DNA from 4 places in the Alkalihalobacterium alkalinitrilicum genome. Region 2 is predicted to be linked to each of the others. Evidence: riboswitches for the same ligand, from Rfam matches in the RefSeq annotation. Region 2 holds a riboswitch; each other region holds the start of a gene.
The links. Region 2 has a riboswitch for cyclic di-GMP ahead of BK574_RS15910 (bifunctional diguanylate cyclase/phosphodiesterase). Riboswitches for the same ligand answer to the same signal wherever they lie in the genome.

Region 1 (8,722 bases), 1.4 Mb from region 2:
AAGCAAACCTTCTGATAACTGACGAGAGGTCGCAAAAAATAAAATTTCACTTCGCGGACCTTGCAGTTCCTTTTCAACGCTTTTAGTTAATTCTTCTAACGTGAATTCATCCTCTTCTCCTGAGTCGTTACTTGTCTCCTGTTTTGTTTCAGGTAAAATCGATCCAATTTTTACAAAATCATAAAGTGGCTCTTCAAACGGAAGATGAATCGATTCCCCAATTTGAAAGTGAAGCAACTTCGCAAGCTCAGGCTCTCCTACATCAGGTAAGGAGTTGATTTTGCGAATTAACGAATGCTGCGTCGGTATCGCTAAATGAGCATGCTTTGATACGTTTTTATTTTGTTGTAAATAACTACGAAGTGACGTCGCAAGCAAGCCCTTTTCTTGAACTTTCCCAGCTACAACGATGGAGTCCGTTAATTCCGTTTCATACACTTCCTGAAGTACAGGAAGCTGCTTGTCCATTCTCACCGTCGCAAACGTCACTCGTTTTTCGCGAAAATCAATGCCTGAGTATTTGTTGTTGAATAACATGAAGTCACCTCGAAGTTCAAATTATCTTATGTTACTTTCTGTTCGTTTCCATGTTCGTAATTTCAAAATGCGTGTTGAGCCCCCAGTTGTAGTCCGAATCTTTAATGGTCGGGATTTCTCTTGGAGGAGGTTCATAACCGTCAGCACCACCATCTTCATCAAAACCTCCATTAGGATCAACTTCTAATGTAGTTGCATTTGATCTTTGCGTAAAATCTTTTGCGATAATCCCACCAGATAAGATATATTTACAATTACCACCTATATCGATATTTTCTGCTATTAGTACACCATGAATTGTGACACTTCCTGAACTTCCACATCCACTAATTTCTACGTTTTTTGCATAGGTTAAATGCCCAGGTTGGATTGCTATCCCAACTTCATTCCCACTAGCTTTTATTAAACTATAATATCTAACACTATTATTACTTGGTTTAGGAACACCATTCCAAACTGTTGTTGCTTTTGAAGTATCTAACTCATAATAATCAATAAAGCTTTGAAACGTTGAGTTTCTTTTTACCGAGATACTTTTCCAATCATCTCTGTGTATATTATGTTTATCTGTATAAATTATTAAATCTCCATTATTTCCAGGAAATTTTGGAGGTTTTTGGGGTCCCACATGCCCAGGAGGTGGGGGAGGGATCTCGATCAACTCACTTTTAACAGGAACTCTCACAATCATATCTAGTGATCTCTCAAACTTACTATTTGGGAATTGAGCTATGACTTTATAAGTATACTCCGTCTCTTCTCCTATCACTTCATGCTCATATGAAACTGATACTTCTACCTCCTGATTATCAATTTCATATGTAACATTCAATGGTTGGCCTGTTTCTATATAATAGTACGGTCCACGCTTAACGATTTTTTGTGGGTTACCGTTTTCGTCTTCAACTGGATACGGTGCATTAACCCCATCATCATACATTAGGATCCCGTCTTCAATCGAAAATGTTGCCATTTCATGCAACATAAAATCTAAACCCGTTTCAAGTTTATAAAACTCATCTTGTTCTGCAACAGAAGTTACTGTATTTTTTTGACCGTACAAAGTTGTATTTATTAAACTAGCTCCTACAATTCCAACAAATACAATAATAAATAATGTTAAAAGTAGAGCCGCTCCCTTTTCATTTCTTAAGCAGGTATTCATAATGACTCACCATCCCTCATTTTTTATAACGTGAGTACGCATTATTATAAACGGTTAACTGCAATCGATATGACTGGTCTCGATTTTGTAACGATAAGGATATATTGTATTTGACAGGGTCTTCGGCTGGCTCAGGTGTTACATCAAAACTTTCTACTTGATTCGATAATAGATGGCCACTATCTTTAAGAAAAACTTCTTTTGTAACCTCATCATAGCGGATAAATACCTCTCCATCTTTTCTTAACTCCCATTTTCCAGGAGTATTATAAATTTGTGCTCCATCGCGAATTTTTTCACTCATATATTGCGAGATAAACCGCGCTTCATGTTGCAGTTGATTATCAATACTCGTTTGTTGATGGACTTTCAATGTACTATTTACTAACATATAAACAGGAATAGAAATCATTGACATAATGGTAATCGTCAAAAGTAACTCGACTAAAGTAATACCTCGTTGATTTCTCATGGTTGCTTTTTCACCACCGTAACTAAAGAAACATCTTGACTGTTTGGTGCGTTTGATTTTACGGTTACTTCTACTTCAAAAAAGCTAGCTGCTAATATCTGATTTCTTTCCTCATCATCAGTTACGTCAGATAACTCACTAAATGAGATTTCATAAAGTACTTCTGTATCTCCTAACAAAGGCGGTTCAAGTTGAGCTATGTTAATTTCCGTACAGCCACTATTAGGGGAACAAGTGCCGTAAATTATTTCATCCTTTAAAGCACTTGGGTACGAATTGACTCTCACTTCTTCGATCACTTGCTGAGCAAAATAAAGAGTTTGCGTTTCTCTTCCTTGAGAAACCGTGTTCGTAAAGGCATTGGTCATTAACGTGAGAATAGGAATTACAATAATCCCCAATATAACAATCGTTACGAGTAACTCAATTAATGTAATTCCTTTTTGATTATTCATATTCTCACACCCTTACCATAAGAAGTTAATATACCAATTCCAAATATCCTGTCCAAATAAATAAGCTAAAAGCGTTCCAATAAAGATAAACGGCCCAAACGCAATCGGTTGTTTACGCTTCACGATGCCAAGTGCCAATAGTAGTACACCAATGACCGTACCGACAAATGATGCTAAAACGAGACTCATCACCGTCATCCATGGTCCTAACGCGACACCAATCGCCGCATACAGCTTTACATCACCACCACCCATTCCACCTCGACTAACGATGGCAATGAGTAGTAACAATGCAAAACCAACAACCCCACCAAGTAAATAGTACCAAAATGGTTCTGTACCTATAAATAGGTGAGAAATGATAAGTACACCAAGCATTGGTAACGTTACTACATCTAGAATAAGTTGTTTACGAATGTCAGTTAATACAGAAATGACAAGTAAAACAGTTAGGAGAAGTGCTGGAATTAGCTCTAGTTGTAGACCGACAAATTTATACACGATAAAAATCGATGTAGCTGTTAAAAGTTCACCGAATGGGTATAAAGGTGATATTTTTGTTTGACAATAACGACATTTGCCTTTTAGAAATACATAACTGAAGACAGGAACTAAATCTAATACCGATAATTTGTGTTTGCAATGTGGACAATGAGAAGGAGGGAAGGCGATTGATTTTTTATTTAATAGACGGATGGCTACAACGTTGAAGAAGGAGCCGAGTAATAATCCTATTAGAATGACATATATATCTATGAAAATCACAATTAACTCTCCTCCTAAAATATATTATGTCTAAAAGGACCCAGTTAATAAATAACTACATTCATTACCTTTTGATTTAAAGTTTACGCATTTTTATCAATTCTGGTTAAAAAGCTGCCGCATTTTTACGGCAGCTTTTATAATAACAGTCTATTGACATTCAGTAATCGCTAAAGGAGTGTCTGCTACTTCTGCAGCAGGAAGATCAGTTCCATCAGCACACTTTGGCCAACTTTCTAAGTAATCACCAACAAGTTGAGACTTTAATGTTGGTTCTTCTCCATTTACCACAGAATACCTTTGAAAAGCATCTTCTGCTATTTTTAAAGTTTGCGCATTTGTATTTTCTGCCGCAGATTCACGTTGCCCCATTAGTGCTGGTACCGCTATCGCTGCAATAATCCCCAAAATAACAATTACTACTAGTAACTCGATTAGTGTTAAACCGCGTTGGTTTTTAAGACGTTTTTGAATAAGTGCTCTCATTCTTATCTCTCCCTTTTTCCTCATAGTTTCAATTTATTTTCAGAGCTGTTCTTGGCTCTCAAAATCGTTAATAGATTGGCTTGTCCTTGTGCGTGATTCCCCTTGTTTCGCTAACTTTTTTACCTTAATCTGTCAAAATGCGACAAATTTAAAGCAAAAAAATAACTTTTACCTTTGACCACCTCCGCAGATGTCATATGTAAAAGTCGGTTGCACCACTAGCTCCTTACGACTTAGGCGCCCACTTACAAGTCGTAACTCATCGCTCCTTTTCAAACTACCTCTAAGAGTTATTACCCTAATTACAGTAGCTCCAAACCTATTATAGCAAATTATTAAATTCAGGTAATACTAACTAGTGAATTTCCAGTTATTCACTAGTCTGAATGTCTTACCCTTATATTTTTGATTATAACAAGAAATCTTTAAAATTAAAGAGTTTTTCAAAAAAAATTATGAGCGTTTTTAAAACATCTTAAGACTAAAGTCACAAAAGATACATTAGTTTTAAATGTGAGTTTTATAATTAGCAAAAAGTAGAAATCATTTCACGTACTTTGTCTCTATCTCCTCTACTTTCTAGTCTTTATCTCGTTAAAGTATCCGCTAAAAAATCTACATTTTTTACGACTTCACAATCATCCCTATACAGCGCTACACGATTTCTTCCTTTTTGTTTAGCACCCGTATACATGGCGCGGTCGGCTTGACGGACGAGTGAAACGGGATTGGTTTCTTCTTTGTCACTTATGGCGAAACCGATACTCGCTGTAACGTGAATGATCTTTTTCTCACCATGATTAAGATCATTATGAATATTGAAACTGTTATTGGCAATTTGACTTCGCAATTGTTCGGCTATCTTATGTGCATTCGTTAGATTTGTATTGGTTAACATGATCACAAACTCTTCGCCACCGTAACGGGCTACAGAGCCATCATCACCTATGATGTTCTCCATTAATTTTGCCAATTGACAGAGTACTTCATTTCCTGCTTGGTGACCATACGTATCATTGACCGATTTAAAGTGATCGAGGTCTAATAAAATAACAGCTAGTTTTTCATTCTGAATGATGCTTCGTTCATATTCTTCAATTAATGTTCGTTCAAATGATCGATAGTTGTAGAGGTCGGTTAGTGAACAACGCTCACTTTCTTTTATCGTCTGTTCGTAATGGCGGGCGTTATCCATAGCAACACCGAGAAAATTGGCGAGAATCTCAACTAACGTGACATCTTGTTTTTTATATGCATTTTTTTCACTGACAGCAATTGTGATAACTCCTTTTATTTCACTATGTTGAATAATCGGGACAATCATAACAGAATGCGCTCCTTTTAACAGAAGTCGCTCCGGTCCTGGCCATTGACTGCGCTTTTGGTAGACAACTCCTTTTTTCTTTCGGTAGGCTTTCTCTGTGATCGAATCAACTGTTTTTTCGATTGATAAAATTTCACTCGGTTGTTCTTGATATGAAGCTAACAACTTTAACATTCTGTCTTCAACCGTATATATATAAATATAGTTGTTTTTGAATAACTCTTTCATTTTTTTCACAAATAAGTGAGCGGTTTCTTGTACTTCCCACGTACTACTTAACTCAATGCCGAGCTCATTTACTTTTTTTAGTCGTTCATTCATTCGTTCACTTCTTCGGTACACTTTCAACATAATCGATATGCCGATAAAAGCTACGGCAACCATTCCAGATGCTGTATAACCAATTTCTTGGTAAAGCATGACCAAAATGATACTCATGGGCAAAACGAGGGCAGCTGTTGAGAGTTCCCAAACGGTTCCTTTATCAATAAACTTCGTTTTGACTTTAACTAAATAATTGCGAATTGAATAAATTAACACATGGTTTACAAATAAAAATGTGCCGACATACGCGGCTAATGGTACGATTACTTCTAAAGCGCTTGGTAGTGAAAGTCCAACCATCAAATAATAAATTCCCGCTGACGAAAGTGACGTTATATAAAACATGATTGAGTTTAGAGGAATTCGGTACAAGTTTTCTCGATTAATCTTCATAACAATCAATGAAATAACTAGTGCGAATTGCGTGACAATTATTTCAATAAAAAGACCATACAGTAGAAAACTTGCGAGAGATACCCATTGGAATAGAACGAAGGAATATCCTTTGTATTGGATTGGGAATAGGGCGGTAATACCTGCTAAAATAAATAAAGATAGAAGCTCCATTTTATTTTCAACAAGCAAAGAGAGAGCATATTGTTCAAACGCTGTAATAAAGATGACCGTCATTACTAACCAAATAATCCATAAAGATTTTTTTACTTTCTTTGTCACTATATCACCCGCCCTTGTCTACTACGATGTTTTCTAAAAAGTTCATTTTATCTATATTATATTACTACATCAGTGTATAAATTCCTGCTATAAGTATAGTGTTAATCTGTTCAATAGTATTTTTTTACTATTTATGATCTCTTTGGTGTTCGATAATAAACGTTTTAACTTGTCCGATAAAATATAAAGAACCTGTTATAAGGAATAAGTCACCCTCTTTTAACGTAGAGAGTTGGTGTTCGATCTCATCCTGCCAATCTTCGACTAACCGTTTATTTGTAAAACTAGATTGTTGAAATAAATCGGTTGCTAATGCGGCTCGTGGAAATTCAAAACTAGTAAAGCTAATTTCATTAACGATTTCATATAAAGGACTGAGCATCGCTTCAATTTCTTTTTCCTTTGTCGCCGCAAACAATACGTTAATGTTTTTTTCTTGAAAGTGGTCCTGTAACATACTCGCTAATGCAGCTACTCCTTCACGATTATGAGCACCGTCTACATAAATGAGAGGACGCTCGCTTACTTTTTCAAAACGTCCCTTCCAAGTTGCATTCTTCAAGGCCTTTCGAATATCATCTTCCTTGATCATGAGGGCTTGATACGTTTTTAAGTAATCTACGGTCATTAAAGCTAGAGCAGCGTTTTTCGCTTGATGTTCGCCGAGCATGGAAAGTTGGAGGCTATCTACTTTTCGAAATGGGGATACAAACGAAAACGATTGGTTAGCCTTGCCTACTTCACGATCACTAATGGCAAAGTCATGATGTAATGCATATAGCTTTGCCTTTTTATCGGCGGTATGTTGTTTAAAATTCGCCAATATCGCCTCGTCTTCTTCTGCGGTAATCAGTGGGACACCTCGTTTGATGATCCCTGCTTTTTCATTAGCAATATCTTCTTTCGATTCACCGAGCAACTGCATATGGTCCCTCCCAATATTCGTAATGACGGTCAATAAAGGCATCGTAACGTTCGTTGCATCTAGTCTTCCTCCTACTCCTGTTTCGACGAGTACAAAATCAACAGGCCGAACTTCTGCAAAAAAGTAAAACATCATCGCGGTTAAACATTCAAATTCTGTCAGCACAACTTGTTCACGCTGTTCAAATGTTTCGCGAGGAGGAGTTAAATGTTGAAACACCTCAACAAAATTCTCTTTACTTATCGGATCTTTATTGATGGAAATTTGCTCTTCATAGCTGAAGACGGCTGGCGTTGTAAAAGTTCCCACTTGATAACCAGCTTCTAGCAACATTTCTCTTATAAAATTGAGTGTAGAGCCTTTACCGTTCGTTCCCGCAATATGGATAACTTTAAGTTTTCGATGAGGATTTCCAATTTCCTCTAAAAACCCTGTCATATTTTCTAAGCCGAGTTGAATAATGTTTCGGTTTTGAATCAATGTGATGATTTCTTCAAATGATGGTTTCATTATGAGTTTCTCTCCTATTTTTCGATTGTCCATTGTTTGGTACAATAATGATATTGTAACTATAACGAAAATAGAATTTCCGAACAACTACAAAGGGAGATAGGTTATGTTAGTAAAACGTACTGAGCCAACGATCAACGATGAAGCTATTATGAATGTGCTTACGAGCCATTCAACCCATGAGATGCAGTTATTAAAATCTAGTTATCGTGGCTCACGCTTTGCACTTTCATCATTTAAATATAAAAAAGGGATTGGTAATGCTATGCTCTATGCACCCTTTACAGTCGGTCATGAGATTAGTGAGGTCGTTCCTAACAGTTATATAATCGGAAGTGTCATACAAGAGCTCGCCAGCTGTCCTTTTTATTATCGAGTCCGAAAGAAACGGACACATTCGGAAAACTCGTTGTCTACATTAATAAACCAAATGAAAGACTCAGATCACCCTCATACGATCATTCAAATTGGCAACCCTACTGAACAACAGTCACATCGTATAGTAATTTCAATAGAAGGTCATAATTCTAGTAAACTGGTTCCCTTTCAACAGTTAATAGAAGCTATTTGGATACAAAACGGCTTAAACCCTATCGTAAACATTCAATCTCTTGATCAACCTCGTGAAAACAACGTCGTCACAATCAAGGTGCATATTCCAGAAAATTTTCATAACACTCATTACGAAGAGAAATCATTTTATAACTTACTAAAAGCTTTCATCGCGTTGACATTAGTTAGTCAGCAAAGTAATGTGTTTATGAATGGACCAATGACAAAAGTGAATGTTTCAACCGACACTCGCTTGAAAGGCATTTTCCCTCATCATCGAGTAGACCTTCATCCGAAGCAAATGCAGAAACTCGGATTAGCAGAAAATGATTATGTCACGGTTTGGAACCCTCTTAACGGGAAGTGTAGACGTTGTGTCGTGCAAGCGAATGATCAGTTCACCCTCGAAGATGATATCCAAATTGGATTATCGACAAAAAACAAGCTAGAAGTCACTGCTAACAACGTTGCAAAACTCTTAATTCAGAAATATCCGTGCGCTTCTTTCAATAAAATAGGGGTCATGAATGTT
Region 2 (8,722 bases):
GAAAAAACCTTCCACTCTGAAAAAGAACTATTCTGTTCTTCTGTGTCACACCAAAAAACCATTTGTGATTCGGGATGTAGTTTATGATTTTTCATAAGTTTTTCATGTTCCAAGCGAAGTTCCTGGTTTTTTCGTTGTAGTTTTTTTTCCTCTTCCTTCTTCCATTCTTCCTCCTTTCGTTCCATTTCCTTTTTTTGTATAATCTTTTCAAGTGAATTAGCAACACTTTTATCATGTAGTTTTAGGTGCTTTCCAAATACATCAGGGAAAACAAACTTTTTATTTTCCGATGCGAAATGTATTTCAATACTAGAATCATTATGTTTAACTATACTACCTATGCCAAAACGCTTGTGTGTAACTTTCTTATTGATTAGATTCATTATTCTAGTCCTCCTTGTAGAATTAAAACTCGGTTACTATTAGATAGTAAATTGATAATTTCATTCAACTAACTTACCTTTAAAGCTCACACAATTGTTTGAGTTTCTCTTCGGCTTAAAAAAAGATATTAAAAAAACGTATCCATAATTCTATCTGCAAAAAAATACAGTGGAATTCGGAATACGATTAAAAAAACAATTGTAAGACTATTATAACACTTTTTTGAAAATATTACAAATTTCTTATTGACAACACATTTTATCGTGAGGTAAAATGTGGTTTTATTCTCTGCACTTCTTTGAAATAGTTATGAAATAAAGGCTCCAAAAAGTCGCGAAACCTCTGGAAAGCTCCTATCAAATAACCACTTGATTACCGGTGAAAAGTGGAATGATTCCACGATTAAACTAACCCTCATTACGTTGGAGACTTATCTAGTGGTGCATGGCACGACCCGGTTTTTCTTGTTTCACATTAATGTTCCACAAACTGATTTCATAGAGAAAACTCCATCCTTTCTTGATGAAGCTTCTCTCACAAACACAATCTTTGCTACACACTCAGGGTCAGGCAAGACGATGTATTTTTTCAATAGTAAATGTTTATTGAAGTTTACACTTTTAAAATAAGTTGAGCTACACACTCAACATGTGTTTTGATAGAGTGATGATACTGAAACGCGTTTATATTGATTTTGCGTAAAGGTACCCCCCTAATATGCCAATAAAAAAGTGCTTTTATGAACGAATGTTTGTTGAATGTAAAAAAGCCATTCTATATTTGTATCCTTAAATTATCTCTTCTGAATAGTATCGATGTACTTCTCAGTAAAGGATTTATAGTTTTTTCGTCTTTCTTCTTCAACATTAGTTACCCGTTCTTAATATAATGTTAACCTAATTATTGAGTATTTACCTTTTTGGCTCTAACCAGGAAGAAGTATAAAACTGAAAATTCATTAGTATTTATACAAAACTAGTGATGTAACATAAATATACGCATTTAAGGTTTTCGAATAGTAATACCTTACCTTACTCATCATCTTCAAAATCACTGGATAGGCTAAACTGAATCTTCTTTAATCTAAAGAAGCGGAATGTACCAACAATTTCCCAGGGTTTGATACAGCCAATAAACGTTATCCCAATGTTGCAAAAATGAGAAAGCAAGCAACAAAATTTTCAACGTTACTCTAGGATCAATTAGCAAAGATTTAAAACTTCATCTCCTTTCAATATGTAAAAACAATAACTTTCCAAATAAAAAAGAGTATCCCTTTAACAAAATACTCTCTTCACCAATTTCATTCAAAGTTTTCAAAAAAACTATACAGATTCTCATTTTTTGTAAAAATGCTACTTTACATTGCATTTTAGAAAGCAACAAGTGACCTTTATGATTTTAATTTAAGCGACTCTAAATATTGCTCGAGATCATCAGCCGGTAAAGGTCGACTGTAGTAATACCCTTGACCAATAACTCCTTTAGATAGTAAAAAATCTACTTGGTCTTTGGTTTCAATCCCTTCTACGACAACATTAGAACCTAGATCCGCCCCCATCCGTATAATGGCTTCTAATAACCCTGCTGACCTTTTATTCTTCATTACATCATGTAAAAAAGCCCGATCAATCTTTAAACTATCAATAACTATACTCTGAAGCATATTTAATGAAGAATAACCGACTCCAAAGTCATCAATCGCAACTCGCACCCCTAACATCCTTAACTGATTCACAATGTTTACTGCCTCGTTTACATCAATCATAACCCTTTCGGTAATTTCAATCTCCAAGTTACTCGGTGGAAGACCCGTTTCTTTTAACACATTTTTTACTGTTTCTATAAATGAGCGTTCCTTAAATTGACGTGCAGATACATTAACAGAAACAGGTGTTTTTAATACACCTTTATCATTCCATTCTTTACCATGCTTACATGCTTCTCTTAATACCCATTCTCCAATTTCAACTATTAGACCCGTTTCTTCTGCTATTGGGATGAATTCTGCCGGTGAAACAAATCCAAACTCTGGATTCCAACGTAATAAGGCCTCTATTCCCTTTACTCTATTTGTACTTAATTCAAATTGTGGTTGATAATGTAAAGTAAACTCCCCGTTGCCAAGTGCTTTCCGTAAAGCATTTGTGACTCGACTCTTTCGTAAGACCTGGTCATTTAAGTTATCCGAGAAAAATTGATAATTATTCTTACCGATATCTTTTGCCATGTACATAGCCAAATCGGCATTTTTTATTAGAATTTCTGCATCAAATTCGTACTCAGGGAACATACAAACACCTATGCTTGGTGTGATAAAAACCTCGTGCCCGTGCAACTCTATAGGACTTGTTAATCTTTTGATGAGTCTTTCACAAATTATACCTGTTTTCTCTTTGTCAGTGTTTTCAACCAAAATTAGAAACTCATCTCCACCTTGTCGAGATATTAGATTATCTTTCCCTAATTGACTTTCCATGATCTTAACGAGTTTTTTTAGAACTTGGTCACCGAAATGATGTCCTAAAGTATCGTTAACATTTTTAAAATTATCGAAATCTATAAATAATATACCTAGTGAATATTTATATTCTTTTGCACTTTTAATCGCTTTATCTAACTCGATACTAAAAAGTTCACGAGTTGGAAGGCCTGTTAGAGAGTCCTTATACGCTAATTCTCTTAGTTCCTCTTCAGCACGTTTTCTCCCTGTAATATCTTGGACAAATGCGATTACATTAACAGTTCCATCATCCCTAAATACTGGTACCCCATTAACATCTATATTCACATAGTGTCCTTTTTTATGTCTAAGAGTAAGTTCCACTCTAAGTGATTCACCATTTTTTATCCTTGTAAAAATATTGTTTACTTTTTCTAATTCAATAATCAAATCATTGATCCCTAACTTTACTAGTTCCTCTTTTTGATAACCAGTTATTTTTTCTGCAACGCTATTTACACGGTAATATTTACCCTCACTGTCTATTTCAAATATGGCATCAAGTGAATTATTATATAACGAATCAAATTTTTGTTGTGTTTGTTCTAAATCATGAACCACTATTTTAAGTTGTTCCTCTGCACGTTTTTGCTCTGTTATATCTCTTGCCATATAAACCAATCTGCTTCCTAGTCCATCTTCCTCTTGAATCGGTGTTCCTTTACCCTCAAGGTATATCCACTGCCCGTTTTTATGTTTGTAACGGAAGATTAATTTTTGTGGAGCCCCGATTTTTACTTGTTTCTCAAATACCCATATGGCATTATTAACGTCATCAGGGTGCACGAAATCAAGCCAGTTCTTTCCCACAAGTTCAAAAGAGGAGTATCCTAAGTATTTTTCATGTGATGGAGATACATATTCATAAACCCCTTGTTGATTTAATAAACCAACGAAGTCAGATACGTTTTCTGCTAAAAGACGATACTGTTGTTCACTTTGTTGGAGTTTCTCATTTGTTTTTTTGTGTTCAATGGCAACAGATGCTAAATGAGTAAAGTCCTCAAGAATTCCCAATTCTCGAATATTTGGTACTTTAGGTTCACCATAATATAAACCAAATGTGCCTAACACTGTTCCGTCCGAGGATAAAATAGGTTGCGACCAATATGCTTTTAGTCCATAAGATAAGGCTAATGATTTATATTCTTTCCATAATATGTATTTTTCAATATCTTTTACAATTACCCTTTCCCTCCTATAAGCCGCTGTTCCACAAGAACCTACACTTGGACCAATTTGGGTTCCATTTAAAATCTCATTATATGATTCATCGAGGCTCGGTCCTATCCCGTTTTCCAATGTTTGCTTTTCATCATTCAACAATAAAATGGAACAATAAGTTTTTGGGATTAGTGTTTCTATTTCTAGTGCTAGAGTTGTCAATATTTCAGTAAGAGAGCTTCCAGTAGCAGTCATTCTCAAAACTTTGTTTTGTGCCTTTAAGGTTTGTTTATCTATTGTAATTCTACTCATATCCATATCCCTTTCTTATTTCAATATAAATAAAATACACACCCCGTTAATAAGGATATGTTTCCCTAAAACGGCACCTGGCTGGCTTAACAAAAGTTTTAGCCCCTATAGTTTAGCGTCCCCCCATTACTGAAGGTTTGTCCAGGTCATTTTTTTTTGATAAATATCAAAATAATACTTATAATATTAGCACTATTAACAACTTATTTCGTCAAATATCTTTTTAATTTTTCGGATAACTACCATTTCCAAAAAAAGGGAGTAAATAGGTTGTTACCCTTTTTTTACATATTTAATTTCTTAAGCATTTTTTCCTTTATGGATTTGTGTACATAAGCATGTATTTATCGATTGATGTCCAGCCATTGCTGCAACTTTATGTACGTCAATCCTGCTTCCAATGCAGAAGTACAGAAATAACGTCGTAAGCCATGTGGTGACAAGGGTTCATTACTAGTATTTCTACTATTTTCTAAATAATTTATTTACTGTCTTACTTGAAAGGAATGACTAATAAAGTTTTAGTCATACTCTTACCTAATTTAAATCTAAATATTAACCCAATAACAATTAACTCTGTTCAATACAAAGAGATCATCTTTTACAAGGTGCTTAGGCTTTTTAAAATGTCCTTTACAAAGGGTGCACTTTAAAGCGCAACTCATTTTTTTTAAGAAAAGAGAGGAACGCCATATTTCAGCGCATATTACATTTGAATGGCTTATACTAAGACGCTCTGGGTTCAAAAGTGAAACAGTATAGCCTAGACTTTCAAGCCTTCGTAGTGAATGTCAAACAATGGATTGTTGTTTTCGCCTATCGGGGGAATCTTCTCCTAAATCGACGTACATTTCTTTACTGGTCAATAAGTAATCTCTGGCTTTTAAATACATGAATGACTGTGCAGTAAATGACAAACAATGGGTAAAAAGTGCTATAATAAAAACTAAAAGCCCATACTTCTTGTGGAACCCTTGACACATATAAAATAAACTTAGCCAAACGTAACCGGAGGACCCCAATTTGACCAAAAATGGTGATATTCTTACAATCTTTCCTTTGGTTTACATAGTTATAGACGATTCTATGACTATTAAGACGATTAGTGGTCGAAGCAATACTATGTTATCAAAGGATACTGAGTTTTTTGAGGGTAAGAGTCTTAGTCTAATACTTGACACCCCCTCTTTGTACAAATTAAAAGAGCTTTTGCAAAATGAAGAAAGTGATGAGATTACGACAGAGTTGAATTTTCAAATCGCTTTTGAAATTCATTCTTTCCAAGCTTTTATTCGAAAAATAGACAGCTTAACTATGATTCTATTGACCCCCTTATCCCAAGAGTATTTAGACACGGTTGAAACTATAATGAAAATTAGTTCTGACCTATCACAGTTAAACTCAGAATTAATGAGGAAAAATAAGATTATTAACGAACAAAAGAAGGAACTAGAAAAATTAAGCTTTACGGATAGTTTGACAGGATTATATAATCGTAGACAGTTTAATCAAGCGATTCAAACAGAGCTTATAAAGGCTAAGCGAAAGAAGTATCCTATAACGATCCTTATGATTGATCTTAACAATTTTAAAGAGATAAACGATACCTTTGGCCATGACAAAGGAGACCATTTATTACAGGGGTTTGCAACCATAACAAAAAGACATATCCGCCATGGCCTTGACTTTGCCTTCCGAACAGGAGGAGACGAGTTCCTCCTAATATTAACAGACTGTGATGAAAAAGAAGCGATTGACATTGGAGCTAGACTTAATAAAGAATTCCAAAAAATCACGGATATTTCGTCAATCTCTTATGGTGCTGTATCAATCCCTTATGATGATGATACAAAAGTTGAAGCTTTTATCCAGGCCGCAGATCAAAAAATGTATGAGTTCAAAAAGGAGCTAAAAAGAGATGGGGCAAGGTAGAATAACAGAAAATTTTTCAACTGAATATTTATCCTACTTGTTAGAGTCAAACCGGACAGAAGCACGTCGTTTAATCCTAGATCAATTTAAACACAATATCCCAATAGAACATACGTATTTCGGAATTGAAAAGACAATGTATAAAATCGGACAAATGTGGCAACGAAATGAAATTACAGTAGCTAATGAACACCTTGCATCTGCGATTGTTCACCAAAATGTAATGGAATGTTATCAATATGTTATTAACCAGAAGCCCAAGAAAGGTCGCGTCATCACTTGTACAACACAAGAAGAATTACATGATTTGGGGATAAAATTGGTCAACCATATTCTAGAATACCAAGGTTATGATGTAATCTATTTAGGTAATAAGTTACCCATTAAAGATGCGATTCCTTTTTTCAAAAAAGAAAATCCAGATTATATTGCAATCTCTGTCACAATCTATACTCACGTTCATCATGCCAAGGAATTAATTGATAAAATTAAAAATGAACCTCAATTGAAGGATAGCAAAATCATCATTGGTGGTTACTGTTTCAAACAAAATCCCTCCTTATTAAAACTATTAAACTATGACTGCTACATTGAAGACATAACTGATTTGGTTACGAAAATTTAGTGACAACGGGACGGTGCCTGCCTCTTTTTGGTTAAAGTTAAAAAATACCTGATTTTAGCTTGATCAACTAGGGCGACTCTCACGGTCCAACACAAATAAATGGTGAATAAATACTTAGAATCCACTTCAATATCGGAGGGACCGCTCTCGTGGAAAAAACTTTGGCAAGAAGGAGCTACTGAATCATGTATATTGTACATTCGATTGTTACTGTACCAACTGAAAAATTAGATGAGGTCATTTCTCTATATCAAAACCGCTCACGGTTAGTTGATCAAGCACCCGGATTCATTTCCTTTAAGCTTTTGCAAAATGATATTAAGCCAGAAGAATTGACAGTAATGATGGAATGGGATCAAAAAGAAGACTATTTTGCATGGGTTAAAAGTTCCGACTTTAAACGTATTCATGAATTAGAAAAAAATTATCCTGATCAAGATTTAGCAGCAATTAAGCCCGTTGTAAAACGATATGAGGTGAGAGCATTTTAATGGAAGAAGCACAAAATAAATTGGTCGAAGAAATAGTTGTGAAAATCTATGAGAAATATCCTGATTTAGTTGAAAAATTTGGAGAACACGGTAAAAGGAAGACCTTTGAGGACAACATTCACCATTTTAATTCTTTGAATCTAGCTTATGAGGCAAATCATGTAGAGATATTTGTTAACTACACTATGTGGTTAAACGATGTACTTACAACTCGCGGTGTTTCTACTGAAATTATTATTGAAAATTATAATATTATTGTAGATGTTATTGAAGGAAAGCTGACTAAGGAAAGAGTAGCATTTTATAATAAAGCCATTGAGCAGGCAGTGTGGAGTTTATTGTAATTCTCTTTTACCTGGGGGGATATACCACATATCATGGTACGGTTCTAGGCCAATAGGAAATAGTCATTATTCAATGAATGTTTTTTTTAGAGGGTGCAAACAAGAAATGCTCACGCTATTTCAGCACCCACTTGCTCATTTATTTTATTATTTAATAACTCAACTTTCGCACCTTGAAAATTGATCTTTGAGTGGGTCTATCAAAGCTTTAAGAACTATTAAGTATGTTACTTGACGAGTGCTTTTAAACAGAAAAAGCACCTGCTTCTTTGGTATAGTGGAATTGACTAGAAACCATTACCACAAAGAAGAAGTGCCTTCTCTATGATAAATGAAAAACACTCGAATGAGCAACTGCCAAATGAACTTGAATCTGTATTTTCTGAGTTACAAGTAAGGAAACACTTGCGTCAAGCAGGTATTCAAAAAAACTTTGGGTTTTCATGTGCCTATTTGTTTCGGCTTGTTTTTTGCCTAATTTTCCATCAAAAAAATTGGTTTACCCTTGTCACATCCAAAAAGAGTGATTCTTTTCCAGGCAAAGATACCGTCTATCGATTTTTAAATCATTCCAAGTTTGCTTGGAGGAAATTTCTTTTACACTTTAGTGCGGCTACCATTCAAAAAGTCAGCATACTTACATCAAAGGACCGTCCAAAAGTGCTCATCATAGACGACTCTACGTTTGATCGTAATCGTAGTAAAAATGTTGAGTTACTTGCCCGTTGTTTTGATCACGCTTCTTTGAAAATGCGATTTTATAAAGGATTTCGAATGCTTACATTAGGCTGGTCAGACGGGCATACTTTCATACCAATTGACTTCTCTTTACTAAGCTCAAATACATCTTCCATTAACGGAATCAATGAAGAAGTTGATAAGCGATGTTCTGGTTATAAACGCCGTACAGAAGCGTTACAGTCTGCACCTGATCAAATTCCGGCGATGATTGAACGAGCGTTATCCA
Region 3 (5,637 bases), 780 kb from region 2:
ACAGGGTTATTGGTCATTGTTAATCAAGGGTTAGGGTTAGAAATTCCGACAGATGCGGTTCTCACTGTTGCTGGTGTGGCTATTTCATATATTCTCGGTGAAGCGTATGTTGACGGAAAAGTGAAAGGAGAGGGTAAGTAATGAGCAAAGTACAAGATTTACGAGGTAAGTTAATGGATGGCGGAAGTCGTAGACGTATTGATCAAATTAATCGTATTGGCGTCCATTATTCTTTTACAGATCAAGGGGACGCTTTTTCTTTTGAAAGAACATGGAGAACTAAAAGAGGATGGAGTCACGGTGGTTATTCTGAAATCATACTAAAGGATGGAACACTACAAATATGCTATGACCCTGTAGTTATTACAAATGGAGTTGGTGGTCACAATACACGAACATATAATATTTGTTACGTCGGTAAAGGAGCACCTAACGAGAAGCAATTACCAGTATTAATAGAACGTGTACGCTTAGCGATGGAACGATTTAATATAGGGTTATCTAATGTTTTAGGGCATCGAGAGTTTCCTAATCAATCCACAGCGTGCCCAGGAATAAATATGGGTGAGTTTCGAAAACGGTTAGAGGGGCGCACTGAGAAAGAAGTTACAGATACTAAAATTGCTGGAATAGTAATAAAAGCACCTTCACCAAATCCATTAATTAAGAACGGAGACCGAGAAGAAACGGTGAGGAGTTTACAAAATAAATTGCTTGCGGCTGGTGAACGATTACCACGTTTCGGAGCTGACGGACATTTTGGTAAAGAAACAGAAGACGCAGTAAAAGCGTTCCAAGCTCGACAAAATATCTTAGTTGACGGTCTGGTTGGTAATCAAACAAGAAACGCTTTAGATGCAGTATTACCAAAATACCGTAGATTATTAAGAAATCTATCTCCAATGCTACGTGGAAATGATGTGACCGCAGTACAACGTGTGGTAGGTGCTACAACTGATGGTATTTATGGTGCTAATTCAGCAAGTGCCGTAAGAAATTATCAACGTCTTCATGGTCTAACTGTGGATGGTATTGTTGGTCCACTAACTTGGGGACATATGTTTTAATAACAAAAAGAAGCCCAACCTTGTGGTGGACTTTTCAGATGGATATTTTAGTGGCCCCTCGACTAGAAATAAGAAGTGGGGTGTTATTCCCAAGAGGCTTAACGAGGCCAATTAAGCCTTCTATATCAGTATATGTAACTCGGTTTTGTTCTATGTATTAAACTTAAAATAGCCCACTCTTCGGAGTGGGCTTAAATTCTTGGTTATCTGTTTATAATACCTAGTTTTAGTTTTAGATCGTAAAGCCTTTTAGAAGCAACTTTATATTCTAAATCGACATGAGTAACAACATTAATAACTAAATTATGACTGTATTCATTTCTTAAGATAGAGAAAACGGTTGGTTTTTTATTTTTTAAAAATGCCATTACTTCAGAAACGGGCAATGTTACATTATTAGTATTAGTACGTAAAAAGCTAATAATAAAATTTTTGAAATGAAATACAGAATCTCTCTTATCGGGCAGAGTCACAATTAAAGAGTCCAGTTTTTCTAATGCTACTTTTAGTTCGGGTTCAATTAGTTCCATTATTGTTTTTTACACTCCTTTAAGAAAATTTGTGCCGAATGAAAATATCTGGGTGCTTTTCTTACGGAGTTTTATTTTTTCATTGGCAGCTGGCTGACGTGGGTTTCCCGTTAGTCCCTGTAGCTTTGCGTCCTTATCTTTCAATAAGTTTGCCTTTTGCAAATACTGTAGAATTATATCGGAAATTGGCGATCGAGTAAAGTAGTGATACTATAAAATAGTAAATCCCACTCTTCGGGGTGAGAAATGGGATTTTCTTTTTAGCGCTGGGAATTTATGTAAAAGTCTATAAAGTGGAACAGAAAAAAGGGTATTAGAGTTGATTTGTAGAATTAGCAGTAAAATAAAAAGTCCTCTCAATAGAGAGGACATAATAGTTGAAATTATCTAACTTTTGCAATATATTTTTGTAAAGGAGTGAGAAATTTGCCCATTGAACAGCAATTGAATGAATTAGTATCTTATTTTGAAAGTGAGTTACAAAGACAAGTATTAGAAAGGGAAATTGAATTCTTACAATGGCTTCAAGAAAAGATTGATAATAGTAAATGTAAATAATTATTTAGTATATGTAATTTCTCTTTTTAATAATTCTTTCTTTAATAGTTCAATGAAATCTTTAGACAACTTGCAGTTAATTGCTTTGTTATATGCCTCCAATAAATCACCGTCGCTTAACTTTTCTAACATGAAAAAATCCTCCCTTGAATACATACCCAAGAAATAATATTAAATGCTGTGAGAACTTATAGCAATACTTATCTGAACATTCACTCGATTGTAATTGATTTGTAATATTATTAATTTTTTTGAAGGGGCTTTAATTTTTTACACAATCTTAACTTTACCTTTATTGTTCTTATAAAATAAAATAGTTATTCTAAATAAAGAACAATAAAAGGGAGGTTTTTTAATGACTGTATTTGAAGAAAGTTGTGTTCCAGAAAACATGATAGAAGGGTATCGGCTGCTTTACGAAATTGAAACAACATTACAATCTATAATCAATTTTCAACTAACTTATAAATACGGTCTTCACTGGCGAAGTATCCTCTACGAGAAAAGGCCAATTAATGACGCATGCCTGCACGAATTAGTTAGCTACCTCTTTAAATACCCACATATCATCCCCAATATTAATAGATCTCAAAGAGAAAAGCTTAGAAAATTATCAGATATACGAAATAAAGTATGCCATATGACAGATATCGCTGATAGTGAGCTGAAGGTAATAAAGGAATGTAACAACATGATTAAAGGGTTTTCATACGAGATTAGCTCTAAAAGGTAAACTATTTTCTGTAACCATTATAAGGATCCCTATTCAGAACTTTCTCCTCATAATCCCTTGAAAGATCCTCTAGCATCTCACGATCGAGTCTTCCTTTAAGATAGTCATCATCAAAGACCTTCATGACTTGACCTTCTTTCATATCCATTACTTGAAGTACCTTTTTCAAACCCTCATAATAGTACAACATTATATGGTACCGTCTTTTTACCTCATAACAATCAGGACAGAGTTTTTTATCCATCCTTACTTTTAAGTTCTTTTCTCTACCAGTTCTTAAACAATTTTCACAGGTGCCCAGTGACTCGTTCATAAAAATCGTCCCTCCAAAGCAGAAGCTATAAAAATTATTGACATTTAAAATATAGGTATTATAGAGTTGTAATAAATGGAAAGGGGAGTTACAATGAGGAATTTATTTGGTATATATGCTTTAACAATGATATTATCTGTTTTTATCGTAGGTTGTGCAAATAATATGGAAGTTAATATAAATAGCGAAGCTGTTGAAGAAACTAAACAATCGAATATCACTGTAATAGATGAAAAATTACATCTCGATACAAAAGAATTATTAGAAATACTAGACGAAGCCTATTATAACAGCAAAGAAATCGAAGGGGAGGATAAACTTTTTGTAGATCTATATAAAAACGTATACGAAGAATGGCTTGAAAAAGAGGAAATAAACGCAACTGAAGAAGTTTTAATAAGACGTTCATTAAGGATGATTAAACTTGAACCTGGCGATAGTGAACCGTTTCAATATGAGTATGAACGCAAAGATGCTGTATCAACATTAGGAATTAAATAAGGAAGGCAGCCCTTTATCGTTTAATTACGGTAGAGGGCGTTTTTGTCGTTAAATAACAACAGATAAAACGAAAAATTTACCGTAAAAAGACAGGCATAAAATGGAACCCGTTGGCATACGTTAATAGCATCCAGCGACGACGATTTAACGTCGCGCTATTAACGTCACACGAAATGACTGCCTCCTTCACGAATATAAAGGCGGTCTTTTTTCGTTAATACCGTTATTAATGTTTTACTTCCTTACCATCTTCGTACCAAATATCCTCGATATGTAAATCTAACACCCTCGCGATCTTTAAAGCTACTGGTAAAGTCGGTAGTGACTTTTCATTAACCAGTAAGCTAAAAGTAGCACTGCTTATCCCTGCTTTTTTGTATACTTCCCCATGCTTAATATTCCTTTCAGCTAAGATAACCCTTAATCTACATTTTACCAACGTTCATCACCTCTCTTTTATAATTCTCGAAAAAAACATCTAGTCCTTTTTATATTTTTTCGATGGACAATGTAACTTTTGTTAATAACATTAATAACATTAAATTAGGTTAACGCCTAAAATGATCGGGAGGTTGGTAAGTTATGAAAGTTATAAAAAGTGTAGGGTTTAACGCTGCTAACTTTGAAGAAAAAGCGATGTTAGAACATTTCAGTCGAAGAAGTTTCTCGAAGTATATAAAACAATTAATTCGTGAAGATATAAAACGTAGTAAAGCAGAAAAAGCGTTAAAGTCTAAAGAGAAAGAAACACAACCAGACGTAGAGATATCGAAACCAGTAGAACACACGCCAGTTAACCCTCAAACTGTCCCTCAACCTATAACGTGGACACCTGACAGCGTGAGTCCTGTACGTAAATTTAATTTTAAATAATGGGGGGAATGCGATATGAAAAAATTAATCGAATTGTTTAAAAAACACGATGCCGATGAGTTATTTATCGCAGAATGTGTTTACGCCTATTTAATTGACCATTGTAGCGATAGTAAGTTCGAGGATGATTTAATTGAAATTATAAGGGGGAAGCAAAATGAAAACGCAAAGATATTCGATTAGTGAATTTATGGCCCGCAACGATGGCAACAATAATTTACTAACGAAAATTGAGCGCCATTTCAAGCGACACCATATTACGTATAAAGTAGTGGGAACGTTGATTATCGTAACAGTCGCGGGAGGAATGGATTTCGCCACACCGACGTTAGCGGCAAGTGGGAGTATAGATGAAGCAGTCCGTCCATTCTACAATAAATTAATGCAGATCGGTAAATGGATAATCATTTTCAAAGGGGGATTTACGATTATTAAGGCGGTAGCAAACGAAGATTTCGATAAAGCGAAGAAGAGCGGTTTTGCTTACGTATTAATTTATATGATACTTCTCGCGTTACCTTGGCTATTCGATCAGGCAGATGAAGTCTTTAGAGAAACGGCTAGGTAGGTGTATGAGATGAAATTTCGATTATCTTCGGAGTTTGGCGCATTAGAAGAAGTCCGAAATAGTCGTGTACACAATGGTATCGATTTAGCGATGCCAGAAGGTACCGAATTACGTTCTATCGCATCAGGTGTAATCGATAAAGTATTTGATGGGTCGAGTAATATCGGAAAGGGTTTATCCATTCAAATGGAAGACGGCACTCGTGCAATTTACGGACACATGAGCGAAGTTAACGTTAATGTCGGCGATGAAGTGAATGCAGGTGAATTAATTGGCGAGGCGGGATCGACAGGGCTATCGACAGGCCCACACCTGCATTTTGCTTTACGATCAGCAAATGGAGATTGGATAGATCCTACTCCACTTGCTGAAGAGTTAGCATCAATGAGTGGAAAAGTAACGGATGAGTCGTTATGGTCTACTATTTTCGAAACAAAAGGAGCGTTATCTGAAATTCTATGGAACGGTGCAAAGGAAACAATTCGAGAAAATGC
Region 4 (8,722 bases), 870 kb from region 2:
TAATACTACATCTGGTTTCACTTCTTCTAGAATACTTTTCATTTTCTCTAAAATATTTATCGTCACATCAAATAATGTCTGTTTTGCCTTCATAATCGATAAGTCGTAATCAGGCACCACATGAAAAGCACTTAATACCTGATCTAACATTTCTCGATGTTGACCTGTAACACAAACAACCGTTTCCAGCTTGTCCCGTGTTTTAAGTTCTTTAACTAATGGACACATTTTTATCGCTTCAGGCCTAGTTCCAAAAACAACCATTACTTTTTTCTTCATTTTCATCTACTCACTTTACTATATATTTTCTGCCCAATCGAAAGGATGTAGAATTTATGTATTAAACACTTCTTAATGTACATCCCAATATTTCCTTTTATATTATCACAAAATCTATAAGGTCATTCTGAACAATCTTTAATCATTAAATTCACGGAAAGAGACCCAGTGAAAATTATTTGAACCAACGAGTTAAATTGTAGCATCTTTTGATCATAAATTAAATAACCCACTCCTAAGAGTGGGCATCCTATTATTCTTCATTTTCAGTCTCTTCCCATTCAATCTCTACTCCCCACTGACGGGCTAGACTGTTTAAGTTCGACTCGTACTTCTCGTAGAAAGTATCTGATTCGACATAAAGTGCCTCCGCTTCAGCACCTTCTAACCAAGCTTGATCCGCTTGAAGACGTAACTCCAATGCTTGTACATGCAAATTATGAACTTCTTTTAGCTTGTCATTTTCGATGCTATCTCCATACTGCTTAGCCTCAGCTATAATACTATCTAATGAAGGCAGGAGTACCTTTTCAGTAAAAGTCACTAATTCCTCTTCTGTATCAATCAATTCTTCTTCATAAAGTAATAGATTATAATTATCTGTTAAGTGATTCGTTTCCTCAATATACGTTAACATTAAATCTGTATTGCCTGAGGCATTTTGAAAAAAGTAATATCCACTAATACCTAGAAACACCACAGTAATGATTGCACTAATCATTTTTTTATTCACTTTTCTAATTTCCCTTCTTATTTAACTGTGTCGCGACTAGATAATTATAATCCCATTCTTTTGAAATGTAATAGTTCTTTAAGACTATTTATTTATACCTGAACATTTATTTTTTCGACGCGGTGCAGCAAGTAGAGAGTCACGAACACTTACGCAACCACTGAATGAAGATGGATCACAGCATTTTTATTTTCAACTTGACCTTATTTATTTTCAACTTTTCATGATTTAAAGATTTCTCGACATAGAAGATCAAATTTTGACAGACTTGTAACGACGAGAACCACCTAGCACCTACGCTAGATGGTTCACTCATCCTCACATACTACTTCTCTTCTGCTCCGTTCCTCCATAATATTGAAGTGTTGCTAAGCTTTCGGGTAGTCGCTCGATCGATTGGTTGACTATGTCTAACTTTTTTTCGACGCGATGCAACAAGTAAAGAGTCACCATCACAGGAAAGCCAAACTCACTTAAAAGCGGTAGCCACGTTTCCATCATCAAAATCTCCCTTCATCATTTAAAAAAGGAAGAGGCCTAACTTCGCCTCTTCCTTTCCCTGCTAATAATTAAAATTCAATCATTTCCACTGTTCGGTCAACAACACGCGCACTCTTTTTCGCTACTAAGTTTCCACCAGCTGATGTAAACGCATTTTCTGCAATGATCGCATCCATAGCGGCACCAACCGCAGTCGGATCAACTGGATATACCGGGTTGTCGAGTGAAAGTGTCACCGTTTTCGCTTGCTCATTTTCAAATACAAGTTCTAGTCGTTTCGTCATCCTAAACTCTCCTTTCTATCATCATTTCATAAAGTTAAGCCTCAAGATTATACGTATTGCTGCGTTCCATCTTATAAGGTGTCCAACCTTGAAGCGGTGTTAACGCATCAGCGACAGCTTTTAACTGCTCGTTCGTTGCCCCCATTTTAATGTTGTTAAAGCTCTTCGTTTTCAAGATCGGCTCACCGATTTGATTGATCCCTGTTTCGAATACAATCACTAAGCGAGAATTAGTAAGCATGTTCTCACCCCCTTTCACCATGTATATATGGGAAAAGGGACAAAAACAACAATGTACCTAAAAATAATTTTTTAGGTACATTGCTAAAAAAATCATAAATTTGTAATTATCAAAAGGGTTCATAAAGGAGGAAAAGGAAGTGAAAAAGTGGCTTCCTGTAATTTGATATAGTCTAATCTCCAACGAAAGTCCAGGTTCTCATCGCATATATCGGGAAAACATTAAAGGATTATGTTCGACAAATCTCGGGGTCTCACTGTGGCAGCTTAGAACTAATTGCACAAAAAATTATCAAAATTTGTATTATACTGGTTGGAAAGTTCTTTTATTTCATTTATAATGTGGTTAAAGTATTAAACATAAATACATGTATTAATAATAGTTTTAAGATAAAGGCAAACTTATTGAAAAATAAGGACGCAAAGCCACAGGTCTAAGGTACTATACTATGACGGCTGGGTTACCGAAAGAACTGGTAAAGATGGATACCTATTTTTCGGGTTCCATCTTTTTTATTTACATAAAAAAGGGGGATACGTACTCGTGTTAATTAACAATTTAATACGTGAGGAGAATTTCTATCATCATTTTCAACCCATTTATGACTTGAACAATTGGCGCATACTGGGATTTGAAGTTTTATTAAGATCTAAGCTATTTCCTAATCCTGAAGCTACGTTTATTGAGGCTAGAAAAGAGAAAAAGCTTTATGAATTGGATTCGGGGTCCATTCATAAAGCGATTTCCACCTACCGTTCAGCAGGCTTAACGAAAAGTAAAGGAAAATTGTTTTTAAATATCTTTCCATCGACACTTTTACATCCAAATTTCCCAACTTTTCTTAATAAAATTATCGCTGAAGATGTCCTTCTTAGTCAACAAATTGTTTTAGAACTTTCAGAATCTGAGATTAATAACAAAATGGACGAACTGAAGCAAAAAATAGCTGTTTTAAAGAATTTTGGTTTTTTGATTGCTATCGATGATACAGGAAAGGGATATTCTAATGCCCAAAGCATCGTCGAGTTAGATCCAGATTTTCTGAAGTTAGATCGCTACTTTTCAAAAGATTTACACCTTTCAAAGAAAAAACAGTCCTATATTCAACTATTGAATAATTATTCTGTACAAAACGATTGTTCAGTGATTTTAGAAGGTATTGAAACTCCTTCCGAATTAGCTGTAGCTAAAACATTAGATATCCAGTATGGTCAAGGCTTCATATTAGGAAAGCCTTCATTACTAGAACAGATTATATGAGGTACAGCTATGATATATCTTGATTTGGAGCTAATTATAATGCTGCTGTTAATAGTATTATTTATAGCTACTCTATCCATCTTATTTGTACAGAATAAAAAAATTGAAATGAACAGAGTAACCCCCATGAACGTCGACAACAACAACTTGATTAATGATCAAAGAAAAACAGCGTCATACCAGGTGAACCTAAACCTCAATCGTCGAAAACATTTTAGAGTTACCCTTACAGAAGATTGTGTAAGTGAATTTTTATATTTTGAAAATAAAAAACTTGAACAATTAAAACATAAAAAGTTTACTGGGAAAATACAAGATATCAGTGTTAGTGGACTGAAATTTACATGTCCATATAATTTACCCGTCAAACAAAAAATTGTTTTCAATATTACTTTCTCTATCAAAAACATTCCTTTTACATTAAAAGCACAATTCATACGTAAAGAGGAATATTTACAAAAAGACACATTCATCTACGGTGTTCAATTTATTGATATTAGTAAAGATGAACAGAAGCATCTGAATCTATTACTTAATAAAATTGAATTACAAAGAAGACAGAAAATGGTGCTTTAAATTCGCTAATGTTAGTCAGAGAAACTCATACGAAGTAACCATCCTATCCACTCCCAAATTAGTGGAGGTGGTTACTTATTTTTTTGGAGTAGAAAAATTTCAAAAAGTCTACAATTGCTAGAAATCCTTATTTAATATTACCCACATCTTCATGATCGTTTAATTAAGAGTTAAAGAGGGTTTATTTTTAACTTTGGCGCAGATTTTTCCAACTTGGTCTGGTATATTTTTCAATTCCTCTAGTTTCTTTCTGTTTCTACATCTAGAGATTAGAGATTAATCCCTTTTATTCTTCTTCCAATTGATTATACCTTTCCCTTCCTTAATCAAAAAAGAGCCTGCCCTCACTTTATCAATGATAGAACAAGCCCTATTATTCTCTTACGAATTTCGTCGGTAAAATTCAATTCCTACAGTATCTATATGTTCCTTAAGTTTTTGATTGTTTAAGGCTGAGTAGTGTAGAATATCAAAAAAATAAGGAAGTGGGTATACTTCATTCAGCAATTCACTTAATTCATCTATCGTTCTATCCGTTATTTCTTGTCCTAATAATGCTATATCAACATCTGATCCACTTTTGTAGTTACCTAAAGCGCGGCTTCCAAAAATTTTAGCTTGGTCGATTTCAGTAAATTTACATAATCCTTTAATGATATAATTAATGTCCCTTTCTAACAATCCAAACATCATTATCGTTCCTCTGACAGTTTTTCGTACATTTTCTTAAAGACAGGTAAGAATTTCTCAGTGATTTCACTGACAAACTTTCTGGCTAATTCTTCATCATAAGTATGAGTAGTTAAATTACGTTTGGCTAGGGCATCCATCCATACATGCCCTTCTTCAATTAAGCCAATTTGAAAGGCCTGTTTAATTGTTTCTATAGGACTTTTCACGAGAAATCCTTCTGCCTCAAGGTAATCCTTCAACACTTTCCATGCTAGTTCAAAAGTAATTTCAAAAAATTAGATAATACCAGCTCTCTCTAAGTCTGTTTTAAGCTCCTATTGAGAAAACTTATTTAATAGTGTATAGGTTTTTTCGAAGTTCTCAAATCTTTGTTTCCAGCGTATTTCTTTTAATGGTTCCATTCAGGACATTCCTCCCCTGATAAACATAATCCTATATTGCTTATTCTCCACCATTAATTATTCCCTTTCATTTACGAGTTAACCATTCAATGATCTCCTCAGCCTCATGCCATAGGTGTAAATGTTGATCTGCATAAATGATTGCCTCATTCTCATCACCTAGACTATAGGCATTAGGAATAGCGGTAGGTAACCGTTTCTTCATAGATAAATAGTCGATCACATAGGGGTTACTTTCTTTTGCGTTATTTAGTAATTGCTTTGCTCTTTTGGTCGGACCATTTTGTAAATACTCGATCAACGCACGATTATAAGTAGCACTCGCCGATAACGTATCTTTATATTCTTCGAGTAAGCCTTTCGCTTCTTCATACATTTTCTCTTCTACATATGTAACAAATAACTCAAAACGAACACCTTGATTATCATTTGGATTTAGTTCGAGTAATTCTTTGAAATGTTTAATCGCTTTTTCCCCACGACCAGTATCTAGTAAATAGCAAGCATAATTCAACTTTATTCGCATATATGGACGAGTTTCAACTAGACCCCAAAAGTGTCCTTTATTTTCATTGAAATACGCTTTTCCTAACTCTTTCTCCCCAGCTTTCATTCCCTCGAAAAAGAGTTCTTCTGGATCATCTTCATACATAGCTAAAATATTGTACGCATCAGGACTATTTGGATATAACTTCAACGTCTGCTCTGCAAGCCTTTTTCGCTTCATTCCCTTTGCTTCATAGGCTTCGTAGATTAAGTCTTGTGCTTTATCTTTGTTGGAGAGATTGCTATTAGGTCGGGTGCTGCCACCGTCCAAATATTCCGTTAAAAATGCGTTCACTTCTTCTATTGAATCCAAGTCCTTATCCTGTATTAGTTGAGTGACTTTAGCCATCTCACGTTCTAATGACATTTTGGAACTTAAGAAATCATCTTCAAAGATCCCCCCTTGCTCGAACATCTCGTCTTCATCAACTAGATCTTCTCTATCAAAATCGAGAAGATTTTGTTGTAATTCCATAATATCTTCCCAAAGTACATTCTCTAATTCTTTATACTTTGTCGAAACACTGCTGCTAGAAATCTTAAATTCCTCTGCTAACTCGGTTTGTGTGAGCATATTTCCAAACGGCACTAACTTATCTAGTAAATAAATCATCCCCGCTACATACAGAACTGGTTTTTGAATTCTTGGATTTTTTCTATCACAAAACTTTTTCCATAAAACAAGTCCAAGACAAGAAGAGGCTGGGACAAAAGTATATTAGTTCGGATTTTTGTATTTATTGGCTTCTTTATCCCGCGATTATTCGCCTTTAGAGTGGAGCTTTTTAGTTATGTCCCAGCCTCTTTTTGTTACGGTTCAACTACCCAAATGGCTTGTCCATTCGTAAAAGGCTCTTCAAAAACCACTTCATAATATGAACTTTCTGGTACATCAAACGCCACTTCTCCACGCATTGTTCTTCCAGGTCCAATCTCACCGTCCATGCTACCTTTTGCATCTGTATAGATAGTTATAGAATGTTTAAAATGCTCTTCATCATATATAGCGAAATTCATCATGGATGAAATATTATAACTTTCATCAGATGTATTTTCTACGGTAAAGTCAGCTAGTAGAAAAGTTGCTTCATTAGGTGTCTCCCAATCGCTTCCTTGACTATATGCAACATCGTTTAAAGTAATAACAATATCATTGAAATTAACACTATCTCCAATCGATAAATTCTCTTCCGTTTCTCCTTCACCCTCTGGCTCTTCTTCTGCTTCATCCAATTCTTCTTGAAGCTCTTCAGCAGCATTTTCTTGTTCTTCTTGCTCCTGTTCTTTTTCTTGTTCTACAGGACTCACTTCCGCTTCACCACATGCATTCAGTGAAATAAATAACAAAAATATAAGTAATATTTTAGCCATTACCTTCATCAGTTTACCTCCTCGTATATTAACCGCAAGAAAATTGGTACGATTGGTGTATTCGCTACTACGCACCAATCAATTGTATACACCACCTGAAAGGAGAGGATAAGTCTTTTTTATTCAACATCCTTTCGATGCCCAGCTTCGCATAATATAAGGTGAAAATTATGAATTATGTGAGGTTTATTTGGTTTATCCTTTTTTAGTCGTTTTTTCTTTTGACCTCTTTTAATTTCCATTTTTTTACTTTTTATTGTTTGACATATTACCACTGGGCTTCATTAATTCTTCATTCCTTCTATTAATTTGGATAATTTGCTTTTAAAATTCACATCCCACTATTGTACTTTCTGTAAAAAGATGAAAATTTTTACTAGTATACTGAAAAAAATTAATTGAACAATAACCTAAATGGTATTTTAGAGGGTGAAGTTGATGACTAAAAAAATAAAGGAAACAAAGTGTACCTGTAAAGCTTGTGGGAATGTATGGTATTACGGCAAAGAAGATGTCACGAAAAACTTCGGTGAAAAGTTGCAAAACTTAGGAAACGAAATGAGTAATACAGGGAAAAACATGATGTGCTGTACAGGGTGCTTACCAGCGTTGTTCATTCCAGAAAAAAACTTGAAGGAAGTGCAGGATTTGGATAAGTGTCCTAAATGCAGTTCAAAAGCTATTAACAAAGAAGAGATCGTTCACGAGGTAGATTAAAATGATAAAAAGTTTGATTATCACATCAATTAAAGTTTACCAAAAATGGATTTCACCACGAAAAAGCTTTAAAATGAAATGTCGATTTTATCCAACATGTTCTCAATATGCTATTCTTTCGATCCAAAAATACGGAGTAATTAAAGGATTTGTAAAAATGAAAAACCGATTGAAACGTTGTAGACCTGATAATTTCGATAGTTGTATTGACTATCCTTAACAAAGAATGCGAGTCATAATCTTAAGTTATGACTCGCATTCTTAAAAGTAAATTTCGGTCCACTTCCATAATGATACGATTAATATTTTCCATATACTCTCCCACTTCTTCAACCTTGTTCCGATAGAGTTAAGCCTACGTAAAATGAGATTTGGCGAATTTCCGTTAAATAGGCTTCTTCCCGTCTATTTCCTCCTCTTTAGCTACTCCATCTCCTTCATCAACCATAACTTTTTGTTCGACTTCCTCTTCATCCATCATAGCCTCGTCTTCGTTCGTTGGTTCGATGATAGAGTTATATCTAAAGTGTTCAACAAGTATGGGACTTTCATTAGTTCCATACTCAGACTGACGGTTAACAATAGGCGGAAAATTAAATAAACTAGCTTCTAATATTGCCCTTGGGAGAGATACAGCAGGTGTTCATTGGCGTTCTGACGGGATAGAGGGTATCAAACTCGCTTAATCAGTAGCCATAGAGGTCCTTCGTGACTTCAGAAAAACCTATAATGAACACTTTGATGGATTTACGTTAACAAAGTATGACGGTACCAAAATAACCATCGATTAAAGAGCGGGGTCTGACCCAACAGTGAAACTCTCATCTTGGAAAATAATCTCATACAACTTGGACACAATAAATAAAACTGGTGAAATAGTTCAATTACCAAGGGATATGTAAGCTGATTTCCTTTGAAGGTCACTTTTTTATGTTTAAGGAGAAAATTATGTTGAAATATACGGGGAGAATATCAATTTGTTTAATCACTATTGCTGTTACGATCATTATCTTAATTTACCGTCATGTGGAAAACAGTGTAGCCTTGTCGTATTTCGTAATTCCATGTTCATTATTTTACTTCTACCTGTAGTCAGGTGGTTAGGTAAGCAGTATGATAA

Region 1: it holds a riboswitch for cyclic di-GMP, as region 2 does, so the genes downstream of both, BK574_RS28945 (type II secretion system protein) here and BK574_RS15910 (bifunctional diguanylate cyclase/phosphodiesterase) in region 2, are expected to answer to the same signal.
Region 3: it holds a riboswitch for cyclic di-GMP, as region 2 does, so the genes downstream of both, BK574_RS11885 (hypothetical protein) here and BK574_RS15910 (bifunctional diguanylate cyclase/phosphodiesterase) in region 2, are expected to answer to the same signal.
Region 4: it holds a riboswitch for cyclic di-GMP, as region 2 does, so the genes downstream of both, BK574_RS20225 (EAL domain-containing protein) here and BK574_RS15910 (bifunctional diguanylate cyclase/phosphodiesterase) in region 2, are expected to answer to the same signal.

The regions. Positions count from the first base shown of each region.
Region 1 covers NZ_KV917368.1:4,738,513-4,747,234, reverse strand. The annotation lists gene pilM (type IV pilus biogenesis protein PilM) at 1-537, opposite strand, end outside; gene BK574_RS22905 (hypothetical protein) at 569-1,702, opposite strand; gene BK574_RS22900 (PilW family protein) at 1,719-2,174, opposite strand; gene BK574_RS22895 (type IV pilus modification PilV family protein) at 2,171-2,629, opposite strand; gene BK574_RS22890 (prepilin peptidase) at 2,642-3,394, opposite strand; gene BK574_RS28945 (type II secretion system protein) at 3,545-3,880, opposite strand; cyclic di-GMP riboswitch class II at 4,076-4,159, opposite strand; gene BK574_RS22880 (sensor domain-containing diguanylate cyclase) at 4,467-6,203, opposite strand; gene BK574_RS22875 (bifunctional folylpolyglutamate synthase/dihydrofolate synthase) at 6,331-7,638, opposite strand; gene BK574_RS22870 (hypothetical protein) at 7,745-8,722, shown strand, end outside.
Region 2 covers NZ_KV917368.1:3,298,141-3,306,862, forward strand. The annotation lists gene BK574_RS15905 (malate synthase) at 1-383, opposite strand, end outside; gene BK574_RS15910 (bifunctional diguanylate cyclase/phosphodiesterase) at 1,778-4,363, opposite strand; cyclic di-GMP riboswitch class I at 4,433-4,515, opposite strand; gene BK574_RS15915 (GGDEF domain-containing protein) at 5,387-6,295, shown strand; gene BK574_RS15920 (cobalamin B12-binding domain-containing protein) at 6,282-6,920, shown strand; gene BK574_RS15925 (antibiotic biosynthesis monooxygenase family protein) at 7,106-7,411, shown strand; gene BK574_RS15930 (hypothetical protein) at 7,411-7,755, shown strand; partial or broken gene BK574_RS15935 (IS4 family transposase) at 8,080-8,722, shown strand, end outside.
Region 3 covers NZ_KV917368.1:2,515,025-2,520,661, reverse strand. The annotation lists gene BK574_RS11895 (hypothetical protein) at 1-141, shown strand, start outside; gene BK574_RS11890 (peptidoglycan recognition protein family protein) at 141-1,067, shown strand; gene BK574_RS11885 (hypothetical protein) at 1,271-1,597, opposite strand; cyclic di-GMP riboswitch class I at 1,679-1,761, opposite strand; gene BK574_RS28825 (hypothetical protein) at 2,024-2,155, shown strand; gene sda (sporulation histidine kinase inhibitor Sda) at 2,156-2,287, opposite strand; gene BK574_RS11875 (hypothetical protein) at 2,511-2,888, shown strand; gene BK574_RS11870 (hypothetical protein) at 2,890-3,201, opposite strand; gene BK574_RS11865 (hypothetical protein) at 3,277-3,702, shown strand; gene BK574_RS11860 (helix-turn-helix transcriptional regulator) at 3,929-4,141, opposite strand; gene BK574_RS11855 (hypothetical protein) at 4,285-4,575, shown strand; gene BK574_RS27495 (hypothetical protein) at 4,591-4,758, shown strand; gene BK574_RS11850 (hypothetical protein) at 4,733-5,143, shown strand; gene BK574_RS11845 (M23 family metallopeptidase) at 5,153-5,637, shown strand, end outside.
Region 4 covers NZ_KV917368.1:4,171,689-4,180,410, reverse strand. The annotation lists gene wecB (non-hydrolyzing UDP-N-acetylglucosamine 2-epimerase) at 1-279, opposite strand, end outside; gene BK574_RS20245 (hypothetical protein) at 533-1,012, opposite strand; gene BK574_RS20240 (YvrJ family protein) at 1,331-1,510, opposite strand; gene BK574_RS20235 (DUF2922 domain-containing protein) at 1,582-1,797, opposite strand; gene BK574_RS20230 (DUF1659 domain-containing protein) at 1,832-2,038, opposite strand; cyclic di-GMP riboswitch class I at 2,423-2,506, shown strand; gene BK574_RS20225 (EAL domain-containing protein) at 2,582-3,298, shown strand; gene BK574_RS20220 (PilZ domain-containing protein) at 3,338-3,874, shown strand; gene BK574_RS20215 (nucleotidyltransferase family protein) at 4,256-4,567, opposite strand; gene BK574_RS28520 (HI0074 family nucleotidyltransferase substrate-binding subunit) at 4,567-4,833, opposite strand; gene BK574_RS20205 (tetratricopeptide repeat protein) at 5,036-6,127, opposite strand; gene BK574_RS20200 (DUF4352 domain-containing protein) at 6,325-6,894, opposite strand; gene BK574_RS20195 (hypothetical protein) at 7,324-7,602, shown strand; gene yidD (membrane protein insertion efficiency factor YidD) at 7,604-7,822, shown strand; gene BK574_RS20185 (bifunctional diguanylate cyclase/phosphodiesterase) at 8,580-8,722, shown strand, end outside.